DNA from 3 places in the Mesorhizobium sp. B2-9-1 genome. Region 2 is predicted to be linked to each of the others. Evidence: predicted binding sites of a transcription regulator. Region 2 holds the regulator's gene; each other region holds the start of a gene.

Region 1 (10,583 bases), on a different contig from region 2:
AGCGCGGCTTCTATTTTCCGCGCGCCGTTTGGGGCGATGGCTCCTGGCTGATCGGCGTCGCACTGCTGCTCGCCATTGCAATGGCCTGGTTCGTCGCCCACAGGGCGCGACAACGGCAGAAGGCGACCGGCCAGCAGTTTCCGGTCTTCTGGACGTCGGTCGCGCTTATCGTCGGCTTGCCGGTGCTGGCCTTCCTGCTCGGCGGCATGCCGCTCACCTTCGATTTTCCGAAGCAGTCGACCTTCAACCTGACCGGTGGCTTCTGGGTCAAGCCGGAATTCCTGTCGCTCTTGCTGGCGCTCTCCTTCTACACGGCGGCCTTCATCGCCGAGATCGTGCGCGCCGGCATCAGAGGCGTCAACAAAGGGCAAAGCGAAGCAGCGGCGGCGCTCGGCCTCCGCTCCGGTCCGATCCTGCGGCTGGTGGTCATCCCGCAGGCGATGCGCATAGTCATCCCGCCGCTCACCAGCCAATATCTCAACCTGACCAAGAACTCCTCGCTGGCGATCGCCATCGGCTATCCGGACCTTACCGCCACCGCCGGCACCGTGCTCAATCAGACGGGCCAGGCGGTGGAGGGCGTATTTATCATGATGATCGCCTATCTGGTGCTGAGCCTGGTGACGTCCTTTGTCATGAATATCGTCAACGCCAGAATGGCGCTGGTGGAGAGGTAGGGCCATGCAGGAACATGACATGTCCTGGGTGCGCACCGAGATGGCGCTTGCCCAGCCGGCGCCGCCTACCGAACGCGGCGCCTATGCCTGGGTGCGCAAGAACCTGATCGGTTCGGTCGGCGACATCGTCCTCACAATCCTCGGCATCGCCATCGTGCTTTGGATCCTGCCGCAGGTCATCAGCTGGGCCTTCCTCAATGCCCAGTGGACCGGGCCGGATCGCACCGTCTGCACCACCGTCACGCAAGGCGGTATCCAGCCCGACGGCTGGACCGGTGCCTGCTGGGCTTTTGTCAACGCCAAGTTCGGCCAGTTCATGTTCGGCACCTATCCGATCGACGAGCGCTGGCGGCCGATCCTGGTCGCCATCCTGTTCGTGGCGCTGTTGGTGCCGATGCTGATCCCGCGCGTGCCGCGCAAGGGATTGAATGCGATGCTGCTGTTCGTAGCGCTGCCGATCGTCGCCTTTTTCCTGCTGCTTGGCGGCGTGTTCGGCCTGCCGGTCGTCGAGACCTCGCGCTGGGGCGGGCTTCTTGTGACGCTCAGCCTCTCCTTTGTCGGCATTGCGGTGTCGCTGCCTTTGGGCATCGTGCTGGCGCTCGGGCGCCGTTCGAAGATGCCGATCATCAAATGGCTTTGTATCGTCTTCATCGAGACGGTGCGCGGCATTCCGTTGATCACCGTGCTGTTCTTCGCCAGCGTCATGCTGCCGCTGTTCCTGCCCGCGGGCGTCACCTTCGACAAGTATCTGCGTGCGTTAATCGGTGTGTCGCTGTTTGCCGCCGCCTATATGGCCGAAGTGATTCGTGGCGGCTTGCAGGCGATCCCGAAGGGCCAGTATGAGGGCGCCGATTCGCTCGGCCTCGGCTACTGGCAGAAGATGAGCCTGATCGTGCTGCCGCAGGCGCTGAAGCTGGTCATTCCGGGCATCGTCAACACCTTCATCGGCATGTTCAAGGACACCAGCCTGGTCCTGATCATCTCGATGTTCGACCTGCTCGGCGTGGTCAAGCAGAATTTCGCCGATGCAAACTGGGCGACCCCGCAGACCGCGAGGTCCGGCCTGATCTTTGCCGCCTTCGTTTTCTGGCTGTTCTGCTTCGGCATGTCGCGCTATTCAATGTATACCGAACGCCGGCTCGACACCGGTTATAAACGATAAAAAGGGAACAGGTTATGGCCACCGAAAACGCCGTCAGCGCGGAAGAAATCAAGGTCAACGCCGCCAAGATGCACATCTCCACCACCGATGTCGCCATCGACATCGTCGGCATGCACAAATGGTATGGCGAATTCCATGTGCTGAAGGACATCAACCTCAAGGTGATGCGTGGCGAGCGCATTGTCATTTGCGGTCCGTCCGGGTCCGGAAAGTCGACCATGATCCGCTGCATCAACCGGCTGGAAGAGCACCAGAAGGGCAAGATCATCGTCGACGGCAAGGAACTCACCAACGATCTGAAGAAGATCGACGAGGTGCGCCGCGAGGTCGGCATGGTGTTCCAACATTTCAACCTGTTCCCGCATCTGACCATCCTGGAGAACTGCACGCTGGCGCCGATCTGGGTGCGCAAGATGCCGAAGAAGCAGGCCGAGGAGATCGCCATGCATTTCCTCAAGCGCGTCAAGATCCCCGAGCAGGCCAACAAATATCCGGGCCAGCTCTCCGGCGGTCAGCAGCAGCGTGTGGCGATCGCACGCTCGCTGTGCATGAACCCGCGCATCATGCTCTTCGACGAGCCGACCTCGGCGCTCGATCCGGAAATGATCAAGGAAGTGCTGGAGACGATGGTGGGGCTGGCGGAAGAGGGCATGACGATGCTGTGCGTCACCCACGAGATGGGCTTTGCCCGCAAGGTCGCCAACCGCGTGATCTTCATGGATCAGGGCCAGATCGTCGAGCAGAACACGCCCGCCGAATTCTTCGACCATCCGCGCCATGAACGCACGAAGCTTTTCCTGTCGCAGATCCTGCACTGAGCGGGCGCGACGCTAAATTTTCGGGAGCCCGGCTGGAAACAGCCGGGCTTTTTTTGCATTCGGGCGATCGGACAAGGATCGGCTCATTTTTGGTTGACGCTCCGAAATCGTCTAGCCTGATCGTCCAGGTTTTCCTGGGGTTGACGCAGACAAGATGGAACCACCGCACTCGATGAGACGAGTCCTGCGATATATGGTGATGCTGTTGGGAGCGGCGGTGCTTGCCGCCGCGCTCGGTACGCTGGTGCCGCGTCCGCTCTGGTCGGCGGCACGGGCTGAAGGCGAGGGGACGCGGCACATATTGGTGTTGAGGAACCCGATCCACACCGACATCGCTGTGCCCCTCGATGACGGCGTGCGCCGGCGCTTTGCCTTCCTGGCCGATGCCGGCCTGCCGATCGAGGCTCCGGAGGCGCGCTACATCGTCTTCGGCTGGGGCGGCCGCGCCTTCTATCTGGAGACGCCGACCTGGTCGCAATTGAAGACCATGCCGGTGCTGAAGGCGCTTACGCTCGACGCCGCGGTGATGCATGTCGATGTCGCGGGGGCGATCAAAGAACCGCACCCGGATGTCGCAGTCTTCGATATCGACGCGGAGCATTTTTCAGCGCTGCTTGATTACATCGCTGCGAGTTTTCAGCAGGGGCCTGACGGGCCCGTGGTCATCGAGGACGCCGGCTATTCCACCTACGACCGGTTCTACGAAGCCGACGGTCATTTCAACGCGCTGGTCGGCTGCAACACCTGGACTGCGGCGGGGCTGCGCACGGCCGGCCTACGAACAGGATGGTGGAATCCGCTACCGGTTTCGTTGTGGTGGTCGCTGAGGCTGTATGATTGAGGGTTGATGGGAATTTGCAAACGCCGCGTTCCGTCACACCCCCCTCTGGCCTGCCGGCCATCTCCCCCGCAAGGGGGAGATCAGCTGTCGTGGCTGCTACCGCCAATCATCAACGTCGCAAGGCGGGAGCCAGCGCCCAAGCTGCCAATCTCCCCCTTTGCGGGGGAGATGCCCGGCAGGGCAGAGGGGGGTGCTGTCCCGCCGACCTATCCAGCTGGTGGCAGGCGCTACCGCCGCACAACCTTCCGCTCCTCCCACCCGTAGAGCCAGTCCAGGTCCGCCGCGAGCTTTTCCGCCGGTCGCGCTGCCAGCACGAGATTGCGCGCGATCGCCACCGGCCCCCAGGCGTGCCAGGCCAGCCGATTGAGCGCGCCGCGTTTCAACACTCTTTCGACACGGGGCCGTCTGAGATTCTCCCAGGTAGTCAGGCCCTGCTTCGGATCGCCCGGAAAATCGGCAACGAGATTGGCGAGCATGGCGGCGTCCTCGATCCCCATGGCCGCGCCTTGCGCCGCGAACGGCGTCATGGCGTGCGCGGCGTCACCGATCAGCGCTACTCCCTCCGTCATGGTCCAGCGCCGCTGCGCGACCGTGTGGATGGGGAAGGCTGTCCACGGCCCGGCAAGCGCCGCCAGCTCCGCCAGCGCTGCCGCGGTGCCTCGCATGGCAGCTGAAAGAATCGCGGGGTCGGCATGGCCGGACCAGCCTTCGGCGATGCGCTCGCCCCTGGTGAAGGCGGCAAGATTGAAGGCGTTGCCCTTGCTCACCGGATAGGCGACCATGTGGAAGCCGGGATGCAGGAAGGTGGTGACGCTGTCGGTGGCTCCGATCTCGGCAAAGGCGCTGCCGGCGGCGCTGTCCGCCGGGACCGTCGCGCGCCAGGCGAGTTCGCCCGAAAAACGGCTTGCCGCGAAGCCTGCCGTCCGGGCAAGCTGGGCGCGTACCGACGACCAGACGCCGTCGGCTGCTACCAGCAACCCGCATGCGACATCCGTCGCCTTGCCGTCGATCTCGACCGTCGCGGTAACGCTTTGCGGGTCGGCGGCAATGCCGGTAACACGCGCGCCGGTGACAAGCGCGATATCGGGCCGTTCCGCCACTGCCGCCATCAGCGCTGCCTGCAGGTCGGCGCGGTGCGCCACGAGATAGGGCGCCCCCCAGCGCTTTTCCGCGGCTTCCCCAAGCGGTACGCGCGTCAGCTCTCGCAGGCTTCTTGCGTCCTTCAGCACCACCGCTCGCGGCCGGATCGCGTTGGCCAGCAGGCGATCGAGCACGCCGAGCCGCCGCAGGATACGGGTCGCGTTGGGGGAAAGCTGGAGGCCGGCGCCCGCCGTTTCGAGTTGCCTGGCCTGCTCGAACAGTGTTACCGGGAAGCCACGCTCGGCAAAGGCAAGCGCCGCCGTCAGCCCGGCAATACCAGCCCCGGCGATGACGATCTGCCGGGACCTTATTTCAGTCATGGTCGATCGGGACGATCAGGCGGCCTGGTCGACATAGAGGCAGCCGGCCGGCTGGGTTTCCGTCGCCTTCAGCGACGGTGAATAGCGGTAGAGCGTCGAGCAGTAGGGGCAGACCTTTTCATTGTCGTCGCCCATGTCGAGGAACACGTGCGGATGGTCGAAAGGCGGGTTGGCGCCGGTGCACATGAATTCCTTGACGCCGATCTCGATGACGGGATGGCCCGCGTCGTTCTGGAAATGGGGAATGCTGCCGCCTGCCATCGTCGTCTCCAATTGGGTTCGGCCAGTGGGTGTGACCAGTCTGCATCTGGAGCATAACAGGCCAGTTTGCAAGGTCGATGAAATCAAACTGTCGCAAAAGGCTGGCAGAGGATAAGTTGAGCCGGTTAAGAGCATGGGGCGGTGTCGGAGCGATTCCGTGACGATCATGCGTCATAAAGACATGCTAGAGCGTCATTGAACGGCAATATGCGGCGCCGCCCTAGGGACGGTTGCGGGCAAGAGCAGGAAACCATGAACGAACTGAAGCCGGTGCAGAGCGAGTTCATCACCGTCGAGGCGGCAAGCCCCGACGGCGGCAATCCCGATCGTTTCGTCAACCGCGAATTCTCCTGGCTGCAATTCAACCGCCGCGTGCTGGAGGAATCGCTGAACGAGCATCATCCGCTGCTCGAGCGCGTCCGCTTCCTGTCGATCTCGGCCGCCAATCTCGACGAGTTCTTCATGGTCCGCGTCGCCGGCCTTGCCGGCCAGGTCCGCGAGGGCATCGCGCTGAAGAGCCCGGACGGGCGCACGCCCGAGCAGCAGCTGGAACAATTGCTGCGGGAGGTCGAGCGCCTGCAGGAAGACCAGCAGAAGAGCCTCTCGGCGCTGATGACGCTGCTCAACAAGGAAGGCATCGAGAGCATCACCCGCGACGCACTGACCAAGGATGAGAAGGCCTGGCTGGAGGAGCATTTCCAGGAACAGGTTTTCCCGGTGCTGACGCCGCTGTCGATCGATCCGGCGCATCCGTTTCCGTTCATCCCCAATCTCGGCTTTTCCATCGCCCTGCAATTGCGCCATCGCAAGAATGGCGAGGAGATGAGCGCGCTGCTGCGCCTGCCGGTGGCGCTCAGGCGTTTCATCCGCCTGCCCGACCGCAAGAACCATGTCCGCTTCATTCCGCTGGAGGAAGTGGTCGGCATCTATATCGGCAAGCTTTTCCCTGGCTACGAGGTCAAGGGCTCCGGTACGTTCCGCATCATCCGCGACAGCGACATCGAGGTCGAGGAAGAATCGGAAGACCTGGTGCGCCTGTTCGAAACGGCGCTGAAGCGGCGGCGCCGCGGCTCGGTGATCCGCATCGAATTCGACACGCTGATGCCGGCCGCGTTGCGGGACTTCGTCGCCGGCGAGCTCGGCGTCTCGTCGAGCCGCATCAGCGTGCTCACCGGTCCGCTGGCGCTCAACCAGATATCCGAGATTGTCGCCATCCCACGCGACGACCTCAAATTCACGCCCTACAATCCGCGCTTTCCCGAGCGCATCCGCGAGCATGGCGGCGACTGCTTCGCCGCCATCCGCGAGAAGGACATCGTCGTCCATCACCCCTACGAGTCCTTCGACGTGGTGGTGCAGTTCCTGCGCCAGGCCGCCGCCGACCCGGAAGTGGTGGCGATCAAGCAGACGCTCTACCGCACCTCCAACGACAGCCCGATCGTGCGCGCGCTGATTGACGCCGCCGAGGCCGGCAAGTCGGTCACGGCACTTGTCGAGCTCAAGGCGCGCTTCGACGAGGAAGCCAACATCCGCTGGGCGCGCGACCTCGAGCGCGCCGGCGTGCAGGTCGTGTTCGGCTTCCTGGAGCTGAAGACCCACGCCAAGATGTCCTTGATCGTGCGCCGCGAGGATGGCCGGCTGCGCAACTACGTGCATCTCGGCACCGGCAACTACCACCCGGTTACCGCCCGTATCTACACCGACCTGTCCTTCTTCACCACCGACCCGACGATCGCGCGCGATGTCGCGCAGCTCTTCAATTTCATCACCGGCTATGCCGAGCCCGCCGAGGAGATGCGCCTTGCCGTATCGCCCTTCACGCTGCGCAAGCGCATCCTGAAACACATCTCGGACGAGATCGTTCATGCCCGCGACGGCCGACCGGCGCGCATCTGGATGAAGATGAACGCGCTGGTCGATCCGACCATCATCGACGCGCTTTACGACGCCAGCCGCGCCGGCGTCGAGGTCGACCTCGTCGTGCGCGGCATCTGTTGTCTGCGGCCGCAGGTGCCGGGTCTTTCCGAGAATATCAGGGTGAAATCGATCGTCGGCCGCTTCCTCGAGCACAGCCGCATCTTCTGCTTCGGCAACGGCCACGGCCTGCCGTCCGACGAGGCGGTCGTCTACATCTCGTCGGCCGACATGATGCCGCGCAATCTCGACCGCCGCGTCGAGACCTTGGTGCCGATCACCAATCCAACTGTGCATGAACAGGTGCTTGGCCAGATCATGCTGGGCAACATCATGGACAACCAGCAAAGTTTCGACGTATTGGCTGACGGCACCTCCCGGCGCGCTGTGCTGGAGGAGGGCGAAGAGCCGTTCAACGCGCAGGAATATTTCATGACTAATCCGAGCCTCTCCGGGCGGGGCGACGCGCTGAAATCGCATGCGCCCAAGCGCATTGCCCAGTTCAAGCGCCGCAAGAAGAACAGCGCCGCGTGATTGCAGTTTCCCAGGGCCGGCTTCAGGACCGGCGGCCGCTGTCGATCATCGACATCGGATCGAACTCGATCCGCCTTGTCGTCTATGAGGGGCTGGCGCGCTCGCCCACGCTTCTGTTCAACGAGAAGATGCTGGCGGGCCTCGGCCGCGGCATCGTTTCGACGGGCAAGCTCGATCCCGAGGCGGTGACGCGCTCGATGGAGGAATTCCGCAGGTTCCGCGCGCTCTCGGACCAGGCGGGTGCAGAGCACATCTATGTGCTGGCGACAGCCGCCGCGCGCGAGGCGGGCAACGGCCCCGATTTCATCCACCGCGCCGAGGAGGTGCTGAAGACCGAGATCCGCGTGCTCACCGGGCGCCAGGAGGCCTATTATTCGGCGCTCGGCGTCATTTCCGGTTTCCATCCGGCCAACGGCATCGCCGGCGACCTTGGCGGCGGCAGCCTCGAGCTGATCGACATCAATGGCGAGACAATGGGCGACGGCATAACGTTGCCGCTCGGCGGCCTGCGCCTGCAGGACATGGCCAGGAACTCGCTGGTTCAGGCGCAGAAGATCGCGCGCCAGGAACTGGCGCGGGCGAAGCTTCTGAAGGGCGGGCAGGGCAGGGTTTTCTACGCCGTCGGCGGCACCTGGCGAAACCTTGCCCGGCTGCATATGGAGATGAACAACTACCCGCTCGGCGTCATGCATCACTACGAGATATCGGCCGACAGCGCGCAGACTTTCCTCAAGCAGGTCGCCCGCAGCGAGGTCGAGAAGGTGAGGGGCATCGAGGGCGTCTCCAAGAACCGCCGCTCGCTCTTACCCTACGGCGCCGTCGTGCTGCAGGAGATCATGTCGGCCATGCAGCCCTCGAAGATCGTCGTCTCGGCGCAGGGCGTGCGCGAGGGTTTCCTCTATTCGCTGCTCGACGCCGCCGAGCAGAAGGCCGACCCGCTGATCTCGGCCGCCGAGGAACTGGCGCTGTTGCGCTCGCGCTCTGTGCATCACGCCCATGACCTGGTCGAATGGACCGGCAAGGCCTTCAAGGCCTTCGGCATCGACGAGACGGAGGATGAGGCGCGCTACCGCCATGCGGCCTGCCTGCTTGCCGACATCGGCTGGCGCGCGCATCCGGAATATCGCGGCCGGCAGTCGCTCAACATCATCGCGCATGCCTCCTTCACCGGCGTCGACCATCCGGGCCGCGCCTATCTGGCTCTGGCCAACGCCTATCGCCATGACGGCGTCTTCAACGACGGCATCGCTCCCGAGATCAAGGCGCTGGCGCCGCCGCGCCTTCTGGAACGCGCCCGCACGCTCGCGGCCATGATGCGCGTCGTCTATCTGCTGACGGCGGCTATGCCGGGCGTGATGCCGAGGCTGAAATGGGAAAGTCGCGGCAACGGAGCGCTCGCGCTGGTGCTGCCGGCCTCGCTTTCCGACCTCTATGGTGAGCGCCCGGCCGGCCGGCTGGCGCAACTGGCGCGTATCACCAACCGCCGCCTGGTGCTAGCGGTCGAGGGTGGGCCGAGCGTCTCGGTGAAGTAACGGATCAGCTGACGTCGGCGCCGATTCCGAAGCCACGCCCGTCCGCCGACCATGCACCGGCGCCGGCCATGGCCAGCGCCAGAAAGCCGCCGGCAATGGCGATGTCCTTCATCAGCATCTGCTGGTGCATGAAGGACAGCGTGGCGTCGTCCGCGCCTTGGCCGTAATGGCCGATGAAACCGGCGGCTACGCTGAAGGCGGCAAGCAGCAGCGCCACGATCCGCGTCTGGAAACCAACGAGGACCAACAACCCGGCGATCAACTCGAACAGGCCTGTTCCCCAGGCCGCCAAGGTCGGCAGTGGCAGGCCGAGGCCGGCGAAATAATTGATCGTACCGCCGATATTGCTGAGCGCCTGGAAGCCCGACGGTACGAACAGCGCGGCAAGAAGTAGCCGCGAGACCAAAAGCAGTGCGTTGCGGGCCATGGGCCAACTCCTTGCCGTCTGCCGATGCAGTTTACGCCTGCAATTGGAAAAACGAAAAAGCGGCGCGGAAAATTCCACGCCGCTTCCATTGGCAGTCTGGGAGGAAAAAATTAGCCGCGCTTGGCGTCGATCGAGTAAGCGCCGGCCCCCGAAGAGGCGAGCAGGATGAAGCCGCCTGTGATGGCGAGGTTCTTGAGGAACTGGATCATTTGCATCTGGTCGGCCCAGCCGGTGTGCGCGACCAGCCCGGTGGCGACCGTGAAGATGGCGAGCACCCAGGCGGCGATCCGGGTCTGGAAGCCGACGAGAATGGCAAGGCCGCCGAGCAACTCGATCAGGCCGACCAGGACGGCGGTTACGGTTGGCATCGGCAGGCCGAGAGCGCCGAAATAGCCGGCAGTACCGGAAATCGCGGTGAGCTTGCCGAAGCCGGAAAGCAGGAAGATGACAGCGAGCAGAATGCGACCGAGGAGGATCGTGGTGGAACTGTTGGACGCAGTGCCGGCGACGGAAGAGTTGATGGACATGGCGGTTCTCCGAACGGGTTGAATGGTCCGTCAGATAGACGACGAAGACTGTTCACCAAAGCCGCCTATGTGGCGACACATTGTTCACAGAATGTATGTTTTCGGGATTGACGGTTGTGCGCAAAAATCGTGTCGCGGGATTGGGCTTTCCCAGTAAATTCTGCTGCCGCAAAACGGACCGTCCGTCCGAAGTTTGCGAGCGCTGGCTTCGCAGATTTGCCGAGACGCTCATGACGTCGTCATCCACGGGCGGAGCAAGGAGCGAAGCGACGCGCGCAGACCCGAGGATCCATGCCGTGACTTCAAAGTAGCCGCAAGCGGTGGAGGATCTGCTCCGCTGCGTCCTTCGGTTCAGGTAACGGCATGGATTCCAGGGTCTTCGCGACGCCGCTTCGCGGCTGCTTCGCCCTGGAATGACGACATCGCGAGG
Region 2 (10,583 bases):
GCGCTGACCGCGGCCTGGCAATTGTTCTGACCCCGCATGCGGCTTTGACCCTCAGCCACTGCGGATCCCGCGCTGGACGACTGTGACCGGATCGTCGGGAACATGCGGCCCGACGGCACTGAGTTCGCAATGCTGGAGGTGCCTGGCATACTTGTCGTGTCGAACGGCGAGCGCCCCGAAAAGACTACGTTAGGCAACAGTAAAATCGGGCAGGCAAACCACCTTTTTTCATGCTAAATGGTTGCTGGCACTGCCGAAAGTGAGGACAAAAGTGAGGAGCAATTCTATGCGGAAGATGATGATTGCCATGGTTGCCGTGGTCGCTGTCAGCGGCTGCACAACGACCGAGCAGGACGTCGTCGGCGGCGGCCTGATCGGCGCCGGCGTGGGCGGCTTGGTCGGCGGCAGCAAGGGTGCGCTGATCGGCGCGGCCGTCGGCGCCGGGTCGGGCCTTCTGGTTCGCAACCTGCGCAACGGCTATTGCCAGTATCGCGATCATCGCGGCCGGATCTACACGGCTCGCTGCAACTAGTTCAGCACGGGAAAGACCGGGGGCCGGCAGCCGGCCTCCGGTTTGTTTTGAATTCAAATTCAAACTCGCTGATTTACCTTACGCGGCCAGCGGAATCCTGATCTCCACCTTCAATCCGTCGGCGTGGTAGTCGCGCGCGATCGTGCCGCGCAATTCGCGCGTGACGTTGAGATCTATCAACTTGGTGCCGAAGCCGGTCTTGACTGGCGCTTCCAGTTCCTTCTGACCCGCCTCGCGCCAGTTCAGAACCAGCGTCCGCTGGCGGCCGCGGCCCTCGACTCTCCAGTCGACCTTGAGAGCCCAATTTCCCTTGGCCGAATTGATCGAACTGCCGGCCTCGCCATATTTCAGCGCGTTGGTGGCAAGTTCGTGGAAGGTCAGCCCGAGCGCCTGCGTCGTCGTCTCGTCCAGCAGCACTTCCGGCCCTGACAACACGCCGTCGGGAAGGTCCTTGCCGAACACCTGCCCGAGCTCGATGCGCAGCAGGTCGCCGAGATCGGCTTTCTGCCAGCGCGAACGCGTCAGCATGTCCTGCGATGCGGCCATGGCCTGCAGGCGCGCCGAGAACGATGCCGAAAACTCCTTCACGTCGGTGGCTTGCGAGGCCGTCTGCCGCGCGATCGCCAGCACGCGGGTGATCGAATTCTTGATGCGGTGCTTCATCTCCTGCAGGATCAGATCCTTTTCCAGCAGGCTCTTTTCGGTCGCCTCGTGCAGCGCCGATTTCGCCTCATAGGTGCGCTCCTGGTAGCGTGCCACCAACGCGATGGCACCGGCAAGCAGCAGGCCGAACAGTCCGAGCATCACCGGAATGGCGCGCGAGGACGGCGGTTCGAAGGCGCTTGTCGGCCTGAACAGCAAAGTCCACGGCTGGCCCGCCACGACGATATCGCGGCGTGCCAGAAACCTCGCGCCGATGCGTTCCGCCGGAGGAGCTTCCGACCGGAATAGCAAATTGCCGGCCTCGGGCTTGCCGTCATAGACCTCGACATTGACCGGCAGCAGCGGTGCGTGGCTGAGCGCGACCTGGAACAAGTCGTGCGCGCGGAAAGCGGCGTAGAGAAAGCCAGCGGTCGAGGAGCGGCTGGCATTGATGACGTCCGGCGCCGTTTCCACGTTCAGCCGCACGAAGACCAGGAACCCCGGAAAGGTCTGCTTCGCGCCCATGGCCTGGCCGAGTTGGATAAGGCCGCTGGCATGTTGCTGGTCGTCGGCCATGGCTTTCTCGATAGCCGTCCGCCGTGCCGGCTCGCTGAACATATCGAAGCCGATGAACGACTGGTTGGACGTATCGAGCGGCTCGAAAAGCACGATCGGCGTTCGCCATTGCTGCTCGCTGGTGGCCGGATAGATCGGATGCGCCGACCCATGATCGTGCAGGATGTCGCGTTCCACCGCCGCCTCGTCGCCGGTCTTGGCGAGCCTCAGGAAGCCGATGCCGCGCAGTCCGGCGAAATTGTCGTCGATGTCGAGCGCGCTGAAGAAGGCCTTGAATTCGCCGCGCGAGATGTCGCCGTTGCGGGCATCGAACAGCGCCTGCGTCGAACGCAGCAGCGACAGATGCAGGTCGACGCGGCTCTCGATGCGGTTGAGCGCGTCGTCGGCCGTGCCCTCGAACTTGATTCGCGCCGCTTCCTGCGTCGCGAAATAGGCGAACCCTGCCATGGTCAGGCTGATCAGCGCGACGGCGACAAAGGCAACGATCGGAAAGAGCTTCTTCAAATCAAGGATGCGGCCCGTGGACGGTCGACGATCTTTATGGGCAAGTCTCGGCGCCAACACAATGGCGCGGTCAAACCATCACCGCGGCTGGCACATCACGCAGCCGTTAATTAGCCGGCTACCAGTTCGACTTCATGCCGCGATCTTCAGCGCCCCCGGGCCCGGAATGGCGCCTGGCGGGCATCTGCCGAGGATGATCATGCCGAGCACCTCGTCCTGGGTGACGTCGCTCGTGCGCGCGGTGCCGACGACTTGGCCGTTCTTCATCACGCAGACCCGGTCGGCGAGCTCGAACACGTCGTGGATGTCGTGGCTGATCAGGAAGATGCCGATGCCGTCGGCCTTGAGCTGCTTGACCAGTTCGCCGACCTGCGCCGTCTCTTGCGGGCCGAGTGCCGCCGTCGGCTCGTCCATGATCAGGATACGGGCGTTGAACAGGATCGCGCGCGCGATCGCCACCGACTGCCGCTGTCCGCCCGACAGCTTGATCACCGGCTCCTTGAAGCGCTGGAAACGCGGATTGAGCCGGCCCATCACCTTGCGCGCCTCGGCTTCCATGGCGACGTCGTCGAGCGTGCCCCAACCCGTCATCAGCTCGCGGCCGAGGAAGAGATTGGCCGCGGCATCGACATTGTCGGCCAGCGCCAGCGTCTGATAGATCGTCTCGACGCCGTATTTCTTGGCGTCGCGCGGATTGGAGATCGAAGCCTCCTCGCCATTGATGAATATCTGTCCGCTGTCGCGCTTATAGGCGCCGGACAAGATCTTGATCAGCGTCGATTTGCCGGCGCCATTGTGGCCGAGCAGCGCCATCACTTCGCCGGGGAAAAGATCGACGGATGCGTCGTCGACGGCGCGGATGCCGCCGAAGGCGATCGAAACGTTGCGCATGTCGACCAGCGGAACGCCGGCGGGAGCGGATTTTTCAGCCATGGTCCTTCTCCTCCTATCAGACGCGCTTGCGGTAGAGGGTGTCGAGCCACACCGCGACGACCAGCACGGCGCCCACGACGATGCTCTGCAGCGGCGAATCGACGCCGAGCAGCACCATGCCGGATTGCAGCGACTGCATCAGCAAAGCGCCCAGCATGGCGCCGAGCACGGTTCCGGAACCGCCTGCGAGCGACGTGCCGCCGATGACCGCCGCGGCAATGACCAGCAGCTCATCCAGCGTCCCCAGCGCGTTTGTCGAGGAGTTCTGCCTGGCCGACGAGATCGCCGCCGCGATCGTCGCCAACACGCCCATGATCATGAACACCTTCATGGTGATCCAGCGCGTGTTGATGCCGGCAAGATTGGCGGCTTCCGGATTGCCGCCGATAGCAAAGACGTAGCGGCCGAAACGCGTGCGCTTGGTGACGAAGGTCATGATCAGGCCGACGGCGACCGCCATCAGGACCGGAATGGCGATGCCATGCGCGATGAACAGCCCGCCTTCGGGCACGGTGATGTTGTTGGCGGCGGCGTAGCGGTTCACGATGCCGACCGGCCACGGATAGGAATTGGCGAGCCACACCGCGCCCAGGATGACCGCGCAGGTGACCGTGGCAAGCAACGTCTCGGCCCAGACAGGACGCAGCGGGAAGCGGAAGCGCTTGCGCTGCACGCGGCCGTTGAAGTGCATGAAGATGACCGCCAGGCAGGCGACGATGCCGACGGCCCAGCTCCATTTGGCGCCGATCGAGCCCGCCGGGCCGCCGCCCATCAACTGGAATGTGGCGTCGAGCGGCGCAACGGTCTGGCCGCTGGTGACCCACCAGGCAGCGCCCCGCCATACCAGCAATCCGCCCAGCGTGACGATGAAGGCCGGCACTTCGAGATAGGCGATGACGAAGCCCTGGAAGGCGCCGATGATGAGGCCGAGCGCCAGGCCGATCAGCAACGCCAGAACCCAGATCCAGGGATTTCCCAGTTCAAGCCCGACGAAGCGAACCAGGAAATGCGCCTGGGCAAAGCCCATGACCATGCCGATCAGCCCTTCGGCCGACCCGACCGACAGGTCGATGTTGCGCATGACGATGACCAGCACCATGCCGGAGGCCATGATCGCCACGGCCGAAGACTGAACCGACAGGTTCCAGAGATTGCGCGGCGTCAGGAACGTGCGGCTGTCGAAGTCGAGCGGGTTGACGCCAAGCCGCAGGCTGGAAATCACATGCAGCCCGATCCAGATCAGGAGCAGCGCGCCGATCATGCCCAGCATGCGGGTGTCGAGCTCGGTCGCCTTCAGGAACCGGGCCACAGTGCCGAGTTCCGACGCGCGCGCGGTGTCCGCCGGTTGGGTAGACGTCGTGTCGGTCATGATTTCCTCCCGCCGGCTTGCCGTCTGGTGCGGATGCCGGAACTCAGCCTAGAAGCTACCCGCCCGAGGCAGAACGGCAAAATCTTTTGAGAAAACGCCGCGGCTTTAAAGCAATCCCAGGAAAAGTGCGTAGCGGTTTTCCGTCCGGGATTGCGGCAACAAAAACCAGGAGCGGTTCATTGAACCGCTCCTGGCCGCGGCGCAGGTATTTTTGATCGAAGGCCGGCAAGGCTCAGTTGCAGACCTTGACGCTGCCGGCAGGCACGCCAGCGCAGACCTCGTCCTTCTTGATCCAGCCGGCGTCGATGACGACGTTGAGATTGTCCTTGGTGATCGCGATCGGCGTCAGGAACAGCGACTTGACGGTGTTGCCGCCGGGCGTCGTGAAGTCCTTGGCGCCGGCGATGTCGCCCATCTTCTTGCCGTCGGCGAGTTGCGAGGCGATCTCGGCGGCGTTCTTGCCGAGCTCGCGCGCGTCTTTCCACACCGACACGGTCTGCGTGCCGAGCGCGATGCGGTTGAGCGCCGCGTGGTCGCCGTCCTGGCCCGAGACCGGAACGGTGCCGGCCAGCCCCTGCGCCGTCAGCGCCGCGACAACGCCGCCGGCGGTGCCGTCATTGGCAGCCACGACCGCGTCGACCTTGTTGTCGTTGGCGGTCAGGAACTGCTCCATGTTCTTCTGCGCGTTGGCCGGCAGCCAGCCGTCCGTATAGGCCTCGCCGACATTCTTGATCTTGCCGCTGTCGATCGCGTCCTTCAGGACTTCCATGGAGCCCGCGAACAGGAAGTCGGCGTTCGGATCGGAACCCGAGCCCTTGATGAAGACATAGTTGCCTTCCGGCTTGGCCTGGAACACCCCGCGGGCCTGCATGCGCCCGACTTCCTTGTTGTCGAAGGTCAGGTAGAACACGTCCTTGTTCTCGATCAGGCGGTCGTAGCCGACGACCGGGATTCCTTCATCGAGCGCCTTCTGCACCGCCGGGCCGATTGCCGAGGCATCCTGCGCCAGGATGATCAGCGCGTTGGCGCCCTGCGAGATCAGGCTTTCGACGTCGGTCAGCTGCTTGCCCGGATTGGACTGCGCGTCGGCCGAAATATACTTGTCGCCGGCGGCCTCGATGGCGGCCTTCATCGCTGCTTCGTCGGTCTTCCAGCGCTCTTCCTGGAAATTCGACCACGACACGCCGATCACCTTGTCCTTCGCCTCGGCTACGGACGCCAGCGTCAGCGACATGGCAACGCCCGCCAGAATGGCGGCTGCAAATTTCTTCATGATATCCTCCCTGCGCCCGTGCGGCGCGACCCAGACTGGCCCGAAGGCCGGCATAGAGGCTTTTTTTCGAGCCTCAAAAAAATAGTGGTCCAGCACAACGACGCTGTCAACCGAGATTCTGATGGGTTTTGATGGGCTCAGGCATTTTTTTCGGCATCCGCAATAAATAATGACATAGCCCCTGGCTTCTGCCACAATCCCTAGCGTGTCAGCGACAGGCCATGGCATTATCACAAGGCCGCGATGACCGGGGAGGACGTGCGAAACGATGTCGGTCGGAATCCGCCACGACGATTTGCGCCGGCGCAACCGCGCCATGGTGATTTCGGCGGTACGCCGCGCCGGTCAGCCATCACGAACCGAAATTGCCGCCACCACCGGTCTCAGCCACTCGACCATTTCGGCGATCTCCGCCGACCTGATCCAGGAGGGCATTCTCACCGAAAGCAAGGCCAGCGAGCCGACGGCGTTGAAACGCGGTCGGCCTCAGATCGGCCTGGCGCTGAACCCTGAAGCCGCCGCGGTGCTGACCGTGGTGTTGTCGCTGAACTTTCTGTCGGTCGCCGTGATCGATTATGCCGGTCAGGTTGTTGCCGAGGAGCAGCAGCGCCTGGACACGCTTGTCATGCCCCGCGACGAGCTGATCGGCGAATGCGTGGCGATCGTGCGGCGCCGGCTGCAGGATCCCGACCTCGACATTGGCAGCGTCGCCCGCATCGCCATGGGCATTCAGGGCATCACCGATTCTAATGCTCGCGCCATGCTCTGGTCGCCGATAACGCCGCTGACAGACATTCCTTTCGCCGACATCCTCGAGAAGGAATTCGGCATCTCCACCACCATGGAGAACGACTGCAACATGATGGCGGTGGCGCTGCAATGGCGCGACCCGGAGCGCTATCGCGACGACTTCATCGCCATCCTGTTGTCGCACGGCATCGGCATGGGTCTCGTGCTCAAGGGTGCGCTGTTCACTGGCACGCATTCCTCCGGCGGCGAGTTCGGCCACATGATTCACCGCCCGGGCGGGGCGCTTTGCCGCTGCGGCCGCCGCGGCTGCGTCGAGGCCTATGCCGGCAACTATGCGATCTGGCGCAGCGCCATGAAAATGAGCGAGGACGCCGAGCCGGTCGACGTCGGCGACGCCGACATGCGGGCCCTTGCCGCGAAGGCGCGCGAGAGGGACGGCCCCGAACGGGAGGCTTATCGCCGGGCCGGCGAAGCGCTTGGTTTCGGTCTCGGCAGCCTGTTCGCCCTCATCGATCCGGCGCCCGTCGCCATGGTCGGCGTCAGCGCGGCCGCCTTCGACCTGATCGAGCCGGCGCTGCGCGAGGCGATCGCCCAGACCGCCGGCGGCCAGCACTCGGAATCGATCTCCTTCGACACCGAGCCGAACGAGTTGCCGCTGATCCGCGAAGGCTGCGCCATGCGCGCGCTGACTTTCGTCGACCAGGAAATTTTCGCGCCGGGAGGCCAGGCGAGAGCGGGTGCCGCAGGCAAGAACGTGGCCTGAGGCAGCCTTGAAGAGGTCCGGGGACAGCAGCAGACGCTTGAAATTAGCGAAGGCCCCACAGCTTCGTCATTCCAGGGCGGAGCAGGAGCGAAGCTCCGTCGCGGAGACCCTGGAATCCATGCCGTTACCTCACGCGTCGAGCGCAGCGGTGCAAAATTCTGGACCGCCGCGGCGCGTCGACGTCACGGAATGGATCCTCGGGTCTGCGCTGCGTCGCTTCGCTCCTTGCTCCGCCCGTGGATGACGAGGCACAAGCGTCTCGGCTACTCACCAGCGTGGATGCTGGAAGTGCATGGCCCGTCAGGACTGCGGCGCCCTGGGCCTAATCTTCCCTGATCGCGTAACCCGCGCCGCGGATGGTGCGGATGACATCCGGCATGCGGCCGTTGTTGACGGCCTTGCGCAGGCGGCCGACATGGACGTCGACGGTGCGCTCGTCGATATAGATCGTCTCGCCCCAGACATTGTCGAGCAGCTGGCTACGCGAGAAAACCCGGCCGGGGTGGCGCATCATGAATTCGAGCAGGCGGAACTCGGTCGGGCCGAGCCTGATCTCGCTCTTCTTGCGGTAGACGCGATGCGATTCGCGGTCGAGCACGATGTCGCCGACCTTGAGCACGCTGGACAGCACCTCCGGCTTGGCGCGGCGCAGCAGCGCCTTGACGCGCGCCATGAACTCCGGCGTCGAGAACGGCTTGACCAGATAGTCGTCGGCGCCGGTCGAGAGGCCGCGAACACGGTCGCTTTCTTCGCCCCGCGCGGTCAGCATGATGATCGGCAGCCGCTCGGTCTCGGGCCGCATCCTGAGGCGCCGGCAGAGCTCGATGCCGGAAACTGCCGGCACCATCCAGTCGAGCACGAGCAGATCGGGAACGTTTTCCTGAAGGCGGATTTCGGCCTCGTCGCCGCGGGTCACCACTTCGACCTGGTAACCCTCGGATTCGAGATTGTAGCGGAGCAGCACCCCAAGCGGCTCCTCGTCCTCCACCACCATGATGCGTGGCGCGATCATTGGCAGATACCCTTCGTCAGGCCGCCGGCGCCGACATTGTCGTCTCGTCCTGCTTGGGACGATTCGCGGGCAATTGCGTGCCGGTCAGCACATAATAGGCGTTCTCGGCGATGTTGGTCACATGGTCGCCGATGCGCTCGAGATTCTTGGCGCAGAACAGAAGATGCGTGCAAGCGGTGATGTTGCGCGGGTCTTCCATCATGTAGGTCAGGAGCTCGCGGAAGACGGATGTGTATTTGACGTCGATGCGCTCGTCGTCGTTGCGAAGCTTGGCCAGCGCCGTGGCGTCGCCCACCGTATATTCCTGGATCACAGCCTGGACCTGGATCAGTACCAGCTGCGCCATGGAATCGATCGAATGCGTGAGATCGCGCGGCGCGGCGCTGACGCCGACCGAACCGACGCGCTTGGCGATGTTCTTGGCGAGATCGCCGATGCGTTCGAGGTCGCCCGCCATGCGGATCGAGCCGACCACGTTGCGCAGATCATCGGCCATCGGCTGGCGCTTGGCGATCAGCGTGATGGCGCGGTCGTCGAGCTCGCGCTGGCGCGCGTCCATGATGGCATCGTCGGAAACGACGCGCTGCGCCATGGCATTGTCGGTCTCGAGCAGGGCTCTGGTCGAAGCGCCGACCATCGAGCTGGCGAGATCGCCCATGTCGTTTATGAGCCGGCTGATCTGTCTCAGATCCTCGTCGAAAGAAGCGACGGTATGTTCGGCCATGATGATGTCCTCGTATGAGCTCAGCCGAAGCGGCCGGTGATGTAGTCCTGCGTGCGCTTTTCGCGGGGCGAGGTGAAGATCTTCTCGGTCCGGTCGAACTCCACCAGCTCGCCCAGATACATGAACGCCGTCTGCCGCGACACGCGCGCCGCCTGCTGCATGTTGTGGGTGACGATGACGATCGTGTAGTCGGCCTGCAACTCGTCGATCAATTCCTCGATCTTGGCGGTCGACAGCGGATCGAGCGCCGAGGCCGGCTCGTCGAGCAGGATGACCTCCGGCTTCACCGCCACGGTACGGGCGATGCACAGGCGCTGCTGCTGGCCGCCCGAGAGGCTGAGGCCGCTGGCGTTGAGCTTGTCCTTGACCTCGTTCCAGAGTGCGGCGCGCTTCAGCGCCTGCTCGACGCGGCCGTCCATCTCGGCCTTGCTGATCTTCTCATAGAGCCTGACGCCGAAAGCGATGTTCTCGTAGATCGACATCGGGAACGGCGTCGGCTTCTGGAACACCATGCCGATCTTGGTCCTGAGCAGGTTGAGGTCCTGCGAACGGTCGAGGATGTTCTTGCCGTCGAGCAGCACCTGGCCCTCGGCGCTCTGCTTCGGATAGAGCTCGTAGATGCGGTTGAGCACGCGCAGCAGCGTCGACTTCCCGCAGCCCGACGGGCCGATGAAGGCGGTCACGCTGCGCTCGGGCAGGGACAGGTTGATGTCCTTCAGCGCCTTCGACTGGCCATAGTAGAAATTAAGGTTCTTGACCTCGATCTTGGCCTTCTCGACGGTCGTATCGGCTGCGTTCAGGTCGGTGGACAACATCGGTTTCATCTGTCCTCTCTGCGTCCGGTTAGGCTGCGGGCGATGATGCTCAGCCCGAGAACCGTCAGGGTGATTATGAGTGCGCCCGTCCAGGCCAGTTGCTGCCATTCCTCGTAGGGGCTGAGAGCGAACTGGAAGATGGTTACCGGCAGGCTGGCCATCGGCGCATTGAGATTGCTCGACCAGAACTGGTTGTTGAGCGCGGTGAAGAGAAGCGGCGCCGTCTCGCCGGAGATGCGGGCGATCGCCAAAAGGATGCCGGTGACGATGCCGGAGAGCGCCGCGCGATAGGCAACCGAGCGGATCACCACCCAGCGCGGCGCGCCGATGGCGGTGCCTGCTTCGCGCAGCGCGTTGGGCACAAGGTTCAGCATGTCCTCGGTGGTGCGCACCACGACGGGGATCACCAGGATCGACAGCGCGACCGCGCCGGCGATCGCCGAGAAGTGCCCCATCGGCCGCACCATCAGCTCGTAGACGAAAAGGCCGATGATGATCGACGGCGCCGACAAGAGGATGTCGTTGATGAAGCGCACCACCGTCGTGAGCTTCGAGAAGCGCCCGTATTCGGCCATGTAGGTGCCGGCCAGCACGCCGATCGGCGTGCCGACGAAGATACCGATGATCGTCATGACGATGCTGCCGTAGATGGCGTTGAGCAGGCCGCCGGCATCGCCGGGCGGCGGCGTC
Region 3 (10,583 bases), on a different contig from region 2:
ATGAACACGTCCTTGCCGATCCAGCCGAGTTCGGCGGCCTTGGATTTGCGCACGCCGAGGATGACCGGCATCTGCGCGATCGAAGTGAGGTTGCGGACCTTGCGGCCGGAATCGAACAGGTCGACCCAGACGCTCGATGCCGGCCAGACCGCGTCCTGATCGAGCCCGCTGGCCTTCTGCAGGCCGAGGCCGATGTCGAGCGAGCCCTGGTAGGAGATGGTACAGGTCGCGCCCTGCTTGGCGCAGAATTCCTGCACGATCGGCTCCAGCACCGTGTTTTCGGAACCGGAGACGATCGAGAATTTGACGTTGCTCGAATTGCAGGCCGCCAGCAGCAGTGCGGCCGCCAGCGCAAGAACGGACGAAAGCTTCATTGGCATCGAGGCTCCGTCAGCCCTCGAGCCGGACGATTCAGGTCCACTCGACCTGAAATCGTCCGGCTCCAAATCAAAGAGATTGAGCATGATGTCGTCCGAAACCGCTTCACACTTTTCGGCATCATGCTCCGGTGAGCGCTTTCTTGAGGTCGGCCGTCATCTGGTCCATCTGCTTTTCGGCATCGGCCCGCCTCTGCCGGCCTTGCTCCTGCACCTTGAGCACGCCTTGCACCGTGTCGATCAGGTCGCGGTTGGCCTGGGCCAGCGTCTCGACATCGACGATGCCGCGCTGCGCCTGCTCCTCGATGGAGATGGCCTGATCCTTCATCATCTTCGATGTTTGGCGGATCATCTCGTTGGTGGCATCGGTCACGGTCTTTTGCAGTTCCAGCGCCGACTTCTGGTTGGTCAGCCCAAGCAGGATGACCATTTTTTGCTTCCAGGCCGGCACGGTCAGCGCCGAGGTCGCCTGCAGGTTCTCGATCAGCGTCTCGTCGCCCGACTGCACGATGCGGATCTGCGGCAATTGCTGGATGCCGAGCTGGCGCGCCTGCACCAGATAGAAGATGCGCTTTTCCAGCCGGTCGAGTGCCTGCACGGCGTCCTGATAGGTCTGCGCCTCCAGCGCTCCGGCAGAATCGCTGGCCTTGGCGTCGGCCGCGGCTTTCAGCTTCGGCAACTCGTTGGTGCGGTATTCATCGACGAATTTCTTGCCGGCCTGCACATAGGCGTCGAGATTGAGGATGGAATCCTTGGTCTGCTCATGCAGGTCGTCGAGCACGGCGATGTCGCGGCGCAGCGTGTCCTTGTGGCGGTCGAGCTCGAGGCCGATGCGGTCGATCTGCCCGGCGACATCCTCATACTTTTCCTTGAAGCGCTCGAGCCGTGCCTTGAACGAGGAGAACAGGTTGCTCAAAAACCCTGCTTCCTTCAGCGAAGCCGGATCGAGGTTCTTGGCCTTCATGATGATGTCTGTCAGCAGCGTGCCGGTGTCGCCGAGATCGCGGTTGCGAATCTGCGACAGGATCTTGTCGGCATAGTCGCTGACCGCCTGCTGGGCGCGGTCGCCGAAGACCGAAATCGCCGCGCGGTCGCGAATATCGATGCCGCCTTCAATCCTGGCGACCTCGCCTGGGCTGGCGGCAATGGCGGGCAACTTCGAAGTGTCGTCGAGCAGAGTGATGCTGTTCTCGTCGGCCATTGAGACCTCCCCCTCGGTGAACAGTATCTCGATAGACAGTGTGTGACAGACATATGACAGTAGGGCGGTATGCCGCCTTGGAGTGTGAAGTGCCTCACATTTTCAGCTCTTACCTGCGAGAGGCTGGCGCACGATTCAGGCAGCCGGCGCGGGCGCTGCCAGCCACTGCCGCAGGATCGCGGCGTCCGCATCGCCGAATTCGTGGCCCGAGGCAACAATGCGCGCGTCGACCTCGGCGCGGCGCTCGCTGAACAGTGTCACAAGGGCAGGGGCGAAAGGGCCATAGGTCTGGTCGGCGGCGCCGGCGACGATCAAGACACGCGTTCCGCCGAGGTCGGTCATCGGGGAGGCGTCGAGAACAGGCATCGCCCGTAGAAGCGCCGCCTGTCGGACCAGGCCGGGATGGAGCAGCATTAGGCTGGAGACGACATTGGCGCCGTTCGAATAGCCAAGGAAGGTCGCGCGTTGCAGATCGAGCCCATGTTGGCGCGACACTTCCGTTGCGAACTGGGCATAAGCGGCCGTCTCGGCACGGATGGAGGTTTGCTCGAAACTGGTCGGCGTGATTCGCTCGAACCAGCGAAATCCGTCCTCCTGTGGAATGCGGCCGCGCGCCGCGACGATCATCGAACGCGGCGCGATCTGCCTTGCCAGCGGCAGCATTGTGGTCTCATCGACACCCGAGCCGTGCAGCACGAACAGGCACTGGCCGCTTGCGTTTGCCGGCCTCAGCAGACGGTAAGGGAAGGTGAGGTCCTTGCGCAGGATACTGTTTTTCTCGATATATTCGGGAGCGCTCATATCCATTTGATTCCATGAGAGATTCGTTGATTTGCCGGCTTCAAAACGGAATATTTTCGCGCTCCGCGAAAGTTGATTGAACCAGGCGCAATTCGGGCCGTTTTTCCGCCGATACACTCCCCGTGGCAGGAATCGAAGCGGTGCGCCCCGGGGGTCGCATTTGCTGGCTATGAACAACCAGCTTTGAGGCCTTTTGTCGATGACCACCCCTGTCCCTAACGACCGCGACAAGCGTGTCGGAGAGCGCGATACGCGCATCAACGATCGTGACACACGTATCAACGATCGTGACACGCGTATCGACGTGCTGCGCGCGCTCGCGTTGCTCACCATTTTCGTCGACCATGTGCCTGGCACCGTCTTCGAGAACTGGACCTACAAGAATTTCGGCTTCTCCGACGCGGCGGAAGCCTTCGTGCTGATTTCCGGCATCTCGGTGGCGCTGGCCTACGGCACGAAGTTCAAGCCGGGCGGCCGATTGCTCGCGACCTTGAAGATGTGGCGGCGCGCCGGGGTGCTCTACATCTCTCATATCGTCATCACCATGGCGGTGATTGCGCTGTTTTGCGCCGCCGCGCTGTTCGCGCACCGGCCGGAAATGCTGGCGATGATCAACATAGAACCCTTGATGCGCAACACGCCGCAGGCGCTGCTCGGCATCGTCACGCTCGGCCACCAGCTCGGCTACAACAACATCTTGCCGGTTTATGCGGCGCTGCTTCTGGCGGCGCCTGCTTTCGTGCTGCTCGTCAGCTATCGGCCCGTGCCGGCGCTGATCGCGTCCGGCCTGCTGTGGCTCGTCGCCGGCATTTGGCAGATCGCGCCGCCGAACTATCCGGAGCCCGGCCTCTGGTTCCTCAACCCGCTGTCCTGGCAGTTCCTGTTCAACATCGGCCTTGCCGCCATGCTGCATGTGAAGCGCGGCGGGCGCATCCCGGTCAATCCGTGGCTGCTTGGCGCCGCCGGCATCTATGTGGTCGGCGCGGCGATCTGGGTGCACACTCCGCTCTGGGGTCAGATCACCTGGTTCAACCTGCCGGTGGTGATCGGCGGCTTCGACAAGACCTTCCTGTCGCTGCCGCGGCTCCTGCACATTCTTGCGGTCAGCTATCTGGTCGTCGGGCTGCCGGCGGTCTCCAACCTCTTCCGCGTCCGACCAGACAATCCGCTCGCGATCCTGGGCAAGCGCTCGCTGCCGGTTTTCATCGCCGGCACGCTGCTTGCCATGGCGGCGCAGGTGCTGAAGCTGATCAATCCGGGCGGCCCGGCCTACGACACGCTGCTGATCGCGGCAGGCATCGCCATGCAGCTCGCGCTTGCGCTCTACCTCGAATGGCTTGCCAGCCTCGGCCCATCCCGCGCCAAGCCGGTGCGCGAGGAGCCTGCGCGTGCGACATTCGGAACGCCCCCGATGCCGGCGCGGGCGGGCGGCTACTAACCGCAGGGCAAGGAAACGCCTGCGATCTATCCGGAATTGCCTGAGCCCGCTCAGGCTTTCGGTGCCGGCCCGGTCGAACCTCTGACGACGAACTCGACGCCCATCGTCTCGCGCCGGACCGCGCCGTCATGATCGAGGATCATGCGCGCGGCGCGGCGGCCGATCTCGGTGATCGGCTGGGCGATGGTGGTCAGCGGCGGCGTGCTCAGCGCGCCGTCCGGCACGCCGTCGAAGCCGACAATGGAGACATCGCCGGGAACGTTGAGGCCGCGTGCCCTCAACCAGTCGATGGCGATCAGGGCCATGCGATCCGACATTGCCAGGATGGCGGTCGGCGGCTCCCCCTTGGCAAAGATCGCCTCGAGGCCGGCCCTGGTGCTTTTTTCCTCGTTCTCGGTCTCATAGACCGGGATTTTCGCCGTATCGATGCCGAAGCGGGATAGCTCCTCGAAATAGCCGACAAGGCGATCGCGCGTGCCGGTGTAGACCGCGCTGCGCACCGCCTCCGGCGTCGCGAAGCCGGTGCGATTGTCGGCAAAGCCCAGCGACAGGACGGCAAAGCGGCGATGGCCAAGCTCGGCGAGATGGCGCGCGGCGAGCCTGGCGCCGGCGACATTGTCGACGCCGATGGCCGATACGGTCTCGTCCTGGAAGCCGAGTTCCAGCGCAACGAAGGGCAACCTGCGCTCTCGCGTCAGATCGACAAGACGCGAGCCGCCTTCGATGCAGAACAGCACAAAGCCGTCGACAAGCGCGCTCTGAATATTCCAGGCGAGCTTTTCCTGGTTGGCGGCCGAGACCAGCGCGATGCCCGCGCCGGTGGCGTCGCAGGCTTCGGAGATGCCGGCCATCATCACGCGGGCGAACGGATCGTCGAAGAAGTAGGAGAGCGGCTCGGTGGTGGCAACGCCGATGGCGTTGACCTTGCCGGCGCGCAGCAGGCGACCTTTCGGGTCCGGACCGGCATAACCCATCTGCTCCGCCACCGCCTTGACCCGCTCGCGCACTTCGGCACGCACGATCTCGGGGCGGCTGAAAACATTCGAGGCCGTGCCATGCGAGACGCCGGCGGCCTTGGCGATGTCGGCCAGCCTGATCGGTCTTGCCTGGCCTTCGAGGAGTGATGCCATGTCGTTCCTCCGAATCCGGTCACGCGGAGAACATGACCGCTGAATTGCTGCTGGTCATCTAACATTTTTGTTGGATCGATTCAAATTTCGCTTGACGTCGCGTGATTGTGGCCTATGATTTGAATCGATCCAAGTCATCCGCTTTTTGACGGAGCGGTTCCAACAGGAGGGTGCCATGCATCCGGTGAGTTACTTATTCGAGGACATCTACGGCAACGACTGGGGCATCGCCTCGGCCGCCATTAGCCAGAAGCGGCGCGGCAGAGCGGGTCCCTGGCGCCGAGAGCTCCGCTTCCTCGTGGAGCGCAAGCGCGGCTGAACCTCAGCCATTTTTCGCATCCACGCATTGGATCGATTCAACTTGAGGAGAAGCAGTCATGCATCCGATTGGTCATTTGTTCCAGGACATTTACCGCAACTATTGGGGCATCACGCGCGGAACCGAGCAGCCAGAGCGGCGGCGCGCCAACGACCTGCCTGCACGCAAGGGTAAGCGGCGCGCCGGTTAAAAACGTTCGCCGGAAATACCTACGGTCGAGGACGCCACAGCGCCGAGACGGCGATCGCTACCCAGCCGGCGATCAAAAGTGTACCGCCGATCGGCGCCGACATCGGGAACAGCCGCGAGCCGAGAAAGTCGCGGGCGAGCAGATCGCCGCAGAACAGAAGCAGGCCCGCGAGCAGGACAAGGCTGGCGATCTTGAGGCAGCGGTTGCCGCCGGCAAGGCCGATGGCAAGGAACGCCGGCGCATGCATCAGCAGGAAATTGGCCGCCGTGCCGGTGAAGACGCCGCCGCGATGCGCGGCCGCCGCCGACAGCGCCACGCCGGCCGCGCCGACGAGGCCGGCTACCAGCACGAGGATGCGGCTCCCGCCGTCTGATGTGTGCCCGGTAAGGCTCATCCTGGATCTCCATGCTGCGGTTGAGGTAGAGGCGCCGGTTAGGATTCGCCGGCTTCGAGCAGCATATGCCGCGCCCGGCGCGACTGGACAGTCCAGTTGTAGAACGCGCCGAGCGCCATAAGCACCGCTGTGCCCAAAAAAACCGAGAGCATGCCGAAATGTCCGCCGACGAAGCCGCCGGATATCGGTCCTGCGACCTGGCCGACATATTGCGCCGAGATCGCCAGGCCAAGCACATTGCCGCCGATCCCGTCAGGGATGTTGTGGCGGATCACGCTGGTGATGCAGGGCAACAGCCCGCCCAGCGCCAAGCCCATCAGGAAGCGCAGGCCGATCAATTGCCAGCCGTTGGTGACGAAGGCTTGCGGAATGAGCAGCAATGCCGAGACCGCCAGCGCGCCGACCACGACGTTCCAGTGGCCGACGCGGTCGGCGAGTTTTCCCAGCCAGGATGAGGAGAGAATGGTGCCCAGCGCCGCCGCGGACATGACGACGCCCGCAACCATGGTCACCTTGCCCTGGTCCTCGACGAGCTGCTGCACATAGACGGTGATGATCGGCTCGATCGACATGGTGGCGAAGGCGAGCAGCATGCCGGTGGCCAGCATGGCGACGATCGGCCGCTTGTCGGGGATCTGCGACCAGCCGCTTTTCGGCGCCGCCGTCGAGGCGAGCTTGGGCGCCGGCGGGTTCTCCTTGATCAGGAAAGTCGTCGCCAGGAATGCCAGGAAGATGACGGCGCCGGACAGCAGGAAGGTCGCGCGGATGCCGATCAGCGGCGGCAGCAGACCGCCCAGCAACGGTCCGACCAGCGAGCCCGCCGTGATGCCCGCCGCCAGCACGCCCAGCGCCCAGCCGGAGCGCTCCTTGGGCGTCTGCATCGCCACCAGGATCGTCGAACCCGATGAATAACCGCCGGCAAAACCGATCAGCAATCGAAGCAGCACCAACTGCCAGACGCTCTCAACCATGCCGGTCAGCGACATGCAGATTGCCATGCCGAACGAAGCGCGCACCAGCATCAGCTTGCGGCCGTAGCGGTCGCCAAGCCGTCCCCACAAAGGCGCGACCAGCGCGGCCGCGAAGAAGGTCGCGCCATAGGCGATGCCCGACCACTGCACGATCGCCGCGTGGCCCTCGGCGCCGAGCTGCTCGACGTAAAGCGGCAGGAACGGAAGAAGCAGCGTCATGGCGACAAGCGTGCTGAACGAGCCGGCGAAGCAGACGGCGAGATTGCGTCGCCAATGGATATTGAAGCCGCTCTGTTCGGATTCCTTGGGCGTCATGTCATGCGTGCCAATGCTGGGGTTGTTACGGATACCAATTTGGGATACCAAGCTGGTATCCGTCATGGACCTGACACTCGCCGCTGTCAATGCGGGCGCCGTCAACGCGGCTTGGAAAAGCAGGACGACAAATGTCGCAGATGCAAAATGTCGAGAGGCAGCTTCGCGAGATGATCCTCGGTTTGGAGATCGGCCCGGGCGAGCGGCTGACCGAGCGCTGGATCGAGAGCCGCTTCGGCGTGTCGCGCACGCCGGTGAGGGCCGCATTGCTGCGCCTGGAGACGGAAGGGCTGATCGCCCGCGACGGCCGCGGCTGGACGGTGGCGCCGATCAACCTTGCCGAACTCGGGCAGATCGCCGTCTACCGCGAGGCGGTCGAAGTCGCGGCGGTTCGCCTGACGGCGGCGCTCGACGACCGCGGCGGCATCGACGTGATCGCGGCGATGCTCGAATCCTGCGATGCTGAGACGCCGCGCGAGGAGTGGCATCGCGTCGGCCTGGATTTCCACATCGAACTGGCAAGGCTTTCCGGCAACGAGTTTCTGCTCAGGGCCGTGCGCGACGCGATAACCAGGCTGTCGCGTGCGCGCTGGCTGGAGGTGCGCGATGAGAAGGCGCTCGGCCGTGCCTGGGCCGAACATCATGCCATCCTCGCCGCCGTCAGGAGCGCCGATGCCGATGAAGCGGCGCGGCTGCTTTCCGCTCACATCGCCGGCAGCCGAGATCGGCTGGTCACCTCATTGCATGACGACCGGCGCGGTTTGCGCGCACGCGGATTTGCCGTGGTCGCGGCTTGAGGGAAAGCGTCGACACAATGCCGGTTGCATTAGCGGGCTTGCAACATGGCCGGGAGAATGCTGTAGGAGACGAGGGGGGACTTGCTGAACTCGCGGACGCATGGCCACACTCTCTCGAACCGCCGCAAAGCTGTTCTACTACGCGCGCAATTTCGCGCGCGACCGCGCACCGCAGTCCCTGTTTCGCGACCGCCTCGCCAGCCGGCTTGAACAGGCCATGCTTTCGGGCAAGACGGTTCGCGAGCGGCTGAACTACTACAACAAGCTGGAACACCCGTTCGTGCCCAGTCCCGACGCCATAGCCGTCGGCAAGCTGCCGTCCTCTTCCAGCATGTATTATTACGACCTCAAGGAATTCGCGCGCTATTTCGATCCCGGCCTGCTGATCGATTTCGAATTCGGCGACGTCGTCGGCGTCCCGGAGTTCCCGAGGATCGTCAAGGACCGGCCCATCGGCGACGACAATGCGAACGGCGTGCTGATGAAGCTGAACAAGTTCCGTCATTTCTACATGCCGCCCGACAACCTGTCTTTCGCCGCCAAGCGTCCGATGGTGGTGTGGCGCGGTCATCTCAACAATCCGATTCGCACCCGCTTCGTCGAAAAAGCCGCCGACCTGCCGATTTGCGATGCGGGTTCCCACAGGGCCGATGCGCCGGACGGATACCGCAAGCCATTCCTGAACATCGAGCAGCAGCGACAGTATCGCTACATCGTCTCGCTCGAAGGCAATGATGTCGCGACGAACCTGAAATGGATCATGAGCTCCAATTCACTCTGCCTCATGCCGGAACCGACCTACGAAACCTGGTTCGCCGAAGCCCAGGTCGAGCCCAACGTCCATTACGTGCCGCTGCAGTCGGATTTCTCCGACCTAGTCGACAAAGTGGCCTATTTCGAAAAACATCCCGACGAGGCGGGACGCATAACCGCCGCCGCCAACGCCCATTGCCGCAAATTCGGCAATGAGCAGGACGAGCAGGCGATTTCGCTGCTCGTCCTCTATAAATATTTCGTGCTGAGCGGACAGATAAAGCCCGACGCGGAAGTCTGGCGCTTTATCGCTGGCTGAATGCTTTAAGCTTGGGAGCGGTCAAGCACCCGATCGGCCGGCCCGAAACGATCCCTGGCGGTGAACTGCTGGTGCCAGTAAGGATAAAGCACCGGCGGCCGGCTGACGACGTTGAGACGCTGCCGTTCGTCCTCGGTGAGCGACAGGCTTGCCGCGGCGAGGTTGTCCTTGAGCTGCGCCTCGTTGCGCGCGCCAATCACCAGCGAGCTTACGGCCGGTCGGCCGAGCAGCCAGGCAAGCGCCACCTGCGCGCCCGAAACGCCGCGTGCCTTGCCGATGAAGTTGAGCACGTCGACAATGCGCCACAGGCGATCCTCATCGCGGATCGGCGGTTCCGTCCAGCCGCCGATCTGGCGCGCAGTCGGGCTGTCGCGATGGTATTTGCCGGAGAGCAGCCCGCCGGCCAGCGGGCTCCAGACGAGCACGCCGAGGCCCTGGTCGAGCGAGATCGGCAGCAATTCATATTCGGCCTCGCGCGCTTCCAGCGTGTAGTGGATCTGCTGAGTGATGAAACGGGCCTGATGGCGGCTGTCGCTGACGGCAAGAGCCTTCATCACCTGCCAGCCCGACCAGTTGGAGCAGCCGATATAGCGGATCTTGCCCTGATTGACCAAGGTGTCGAGCGCCGCGATCGTTTCCTCGACCGGGGTGAGCCCATCCCATTGGTGGACGAAATAGACGTCGATGACGTCGGTCCTGAGCCGCTTCAGGCTCTTTTCGCACTCGCGGATCAGATGATGGCGCGACAGGCCTTCGTCATTGGGGCCGGTGCCGATACGCATGCGCGCCTTCGAGGCGATCAGCACATCGTTCTTGCGCTTACCGCCAAGCGCCTCGCCGATGATCTCTTCCGACAATCCGTTGGAATAGACGTTTGCGGTGTCGATGAGGTTGATGCCGGCATCGATGCAGGTGTCGATTATGCGTTTGGCTTCCGAAAGATCCGAATTGCCGACGGCGGCGAACGGACCGGTGCCGCCGAAGGTCATGGTGCCAAGCGTCAATGTCGAGACTTTCAAGCCGGATCGGCCGAGCGTGCGGTATTCCATGTCGGTCCTCGCAATTTGTTTTGAAGAAGCGCCGTGGCGAGCGCCGGAAAAGAGGCGAGGGATTTGTAGGACAATTCCCGCCGCTTGTCGCCCCGCTATCGATACGCGGTCGATCACATATCTTCCATATCGATGCAACTGCCGGGCGATTGCAATAAAACCGTCATTGCGCCTCTGTATCTCAGTCGGCTTACGGAGTGTCCGGCCGGGGCTTCCGAAGCGGTGATGGCTGACAGGCAGACGGAGCAGCGCGATGAATGAACTGAAACCGAATTCCGGGGCCAAGGACTGGCTGGAGGCCGAGCTCGAGGATACGCTCGACGAGGACTATGAGCTGGAGCTGTCCGAGCCGGCGCTCTCGCTCGAGATCGCCAAGATCTACAAGAAGTCGCATCCGCCCTCCATCGAGCGCATGACCTATTTTCGCGAGCTGCTCAGGCTGCAGTCGGAGCTGATCAAGCTGCAGTCCTGGGTCGCCTACCACAAGAAGAAGCTGGTGGTGGTCTTCGAAGGCCGCGATTCCGCCGGC

What was found. Region 2 encodes PhoB, which activates phosphate uptake and scavenging genes when phosphate is short. Its sites were predicted from a motif close to TGTCATNNANCTGTCAT; they were not measured.
Positions count from the first base shown of each region.
Region 1: a site for PhoB is predicted at 5,298-5,314, ahead of FJW05_RS10295 (RNA degradosome polyphosphate kinase). Genes of this name have one in related genera too.
Region 3: a site for PhoB is predicted at 1,621-1,637, ahead of FJW05_RS16345 (toxic anion resistance protein). Genes of this name have one in related genera too.

Region 1 is NZ_VFTP01000004.1:68,191-78,773, reverse strand. It holds gene FJW05_RS10330 (amino acid ABC transporter permease) at 1-677, shown strand, start outside; gene FJW05_RS10325 (amino acid ABC transporter permease) at 682-1,839, shown strand; gene FJW05_RS10320 (amino acid ABC transporter ATP-binding protein) at 1,854-2,657, shown strand; gene FJW05_RS10315 (TIGR02117 family protein) at 2,830-3,498, shown strand; gene FJW05_RS10305 (FAD-dependent monooxygenase) at 3,726-4,958, opposite strand; gene FJW05_RS10300 (zinc-finger domain-containing protein) at 4,974-5,219, opposite strand; gene FJW05_RS10295 (RNA degradosome polyphosphate kinase) at 5,472-7,667, shown strand; gene ppx (exopolyphosphatase) at 7,664-9,199, shown strand; gene FJW05_RS10285 (DoxX family protein) at 9,204-9,626, opposite strand; gene FJW05_RS10280 (DoxX family protein) at 9,737-10,153, opposite strand.
Region 2 is NZ_VFTP01000006.1:194,568-205,150, forward strand. It holds gene FJW05_RS27445 (hypothetical protein) at 1-30, shown strand, start outside; gene FJW05_RS14465 (YMGG-like glycine zipper-containing protein) at 287-532, shown strand; gene FJW05_RS14470 (CHASE domain-containing protein) at 611-2,254, opposite strand; gene FJW05_RS14475 (ATP-binding cassette domain-containing protein) at 2,387-3,187, opposite strand; gene FJW05_RS14480 (sugar ABC transporter permease) at 3,204-4,556, opposite strand; gene xylF (D-xylose ABC transporter substrate-binding protein) at 4,789-5,829, opposite strand; gene FJW05_RS14490 (ROK family protein) at 6,098-7,342, shown strand; gene phoB (phosphate regulon transcriptional regulator PhoB) at 7,665-8,354, opposite strand; gene phoU (phosphate signaling complex protein PhoU) at 8,371-9,078, opposite strand; gene pstB (phosphate ABC transporter ATP-binding protein PstB) at 9,099-9,902, opposite strand; gene pstA (phosphate ABC transporter permease PstA) at 9,899-10,583, opposite strand, start outside.
Region 3 is NZ_VFTP01000008.1:37,313-47,895, reverse strand. It holds gene FJW05_RS16350 (VWA domain-containing protein) at 1-380, opposite strand, end outside; gene FJW05_RS16345 (toxic anion resistance protein) at 499-1,578, opposite strand; gene FJW05_RS16340 (alpha/beta hydrolase) at 1,714-2,586, opposite strand; gene opgC (OpgC domain-containing protein) at 2,579-3,817, shown strand; gene FJW05_RS16330 (LacI family DNA-binding transcriptional regulator) at 3,868-4,947, opposite strand; gene FJW05_RS27460 (hypothetical protein) at 5,123-5,266, shown strand; gene FJW05_RS27930 (hypothetical protein) at 5,325-5,456, shown strand; gene FJW05_RS16325 (DUF423 domain-containing protein) at 5,476-5,850, opposite strand; gene FJW05_RS16320 (MFS transporter) at 5,889-7,136, opposite strand; gene FJW05_RS16315 (GntR family transcriptional regulator) at 7,268-7,933, shown strand; gene FJW05_RS16310 (glycosyl transferase family 90) at 8,034-9,005, shown strand; gene FJW05_RS16305 (aldo/keto reductase) at 9,011-10,054, opposite strand; gene ppk2 (polyphosphate kinase 2) at 10,308-10,583, shown strand, end outside.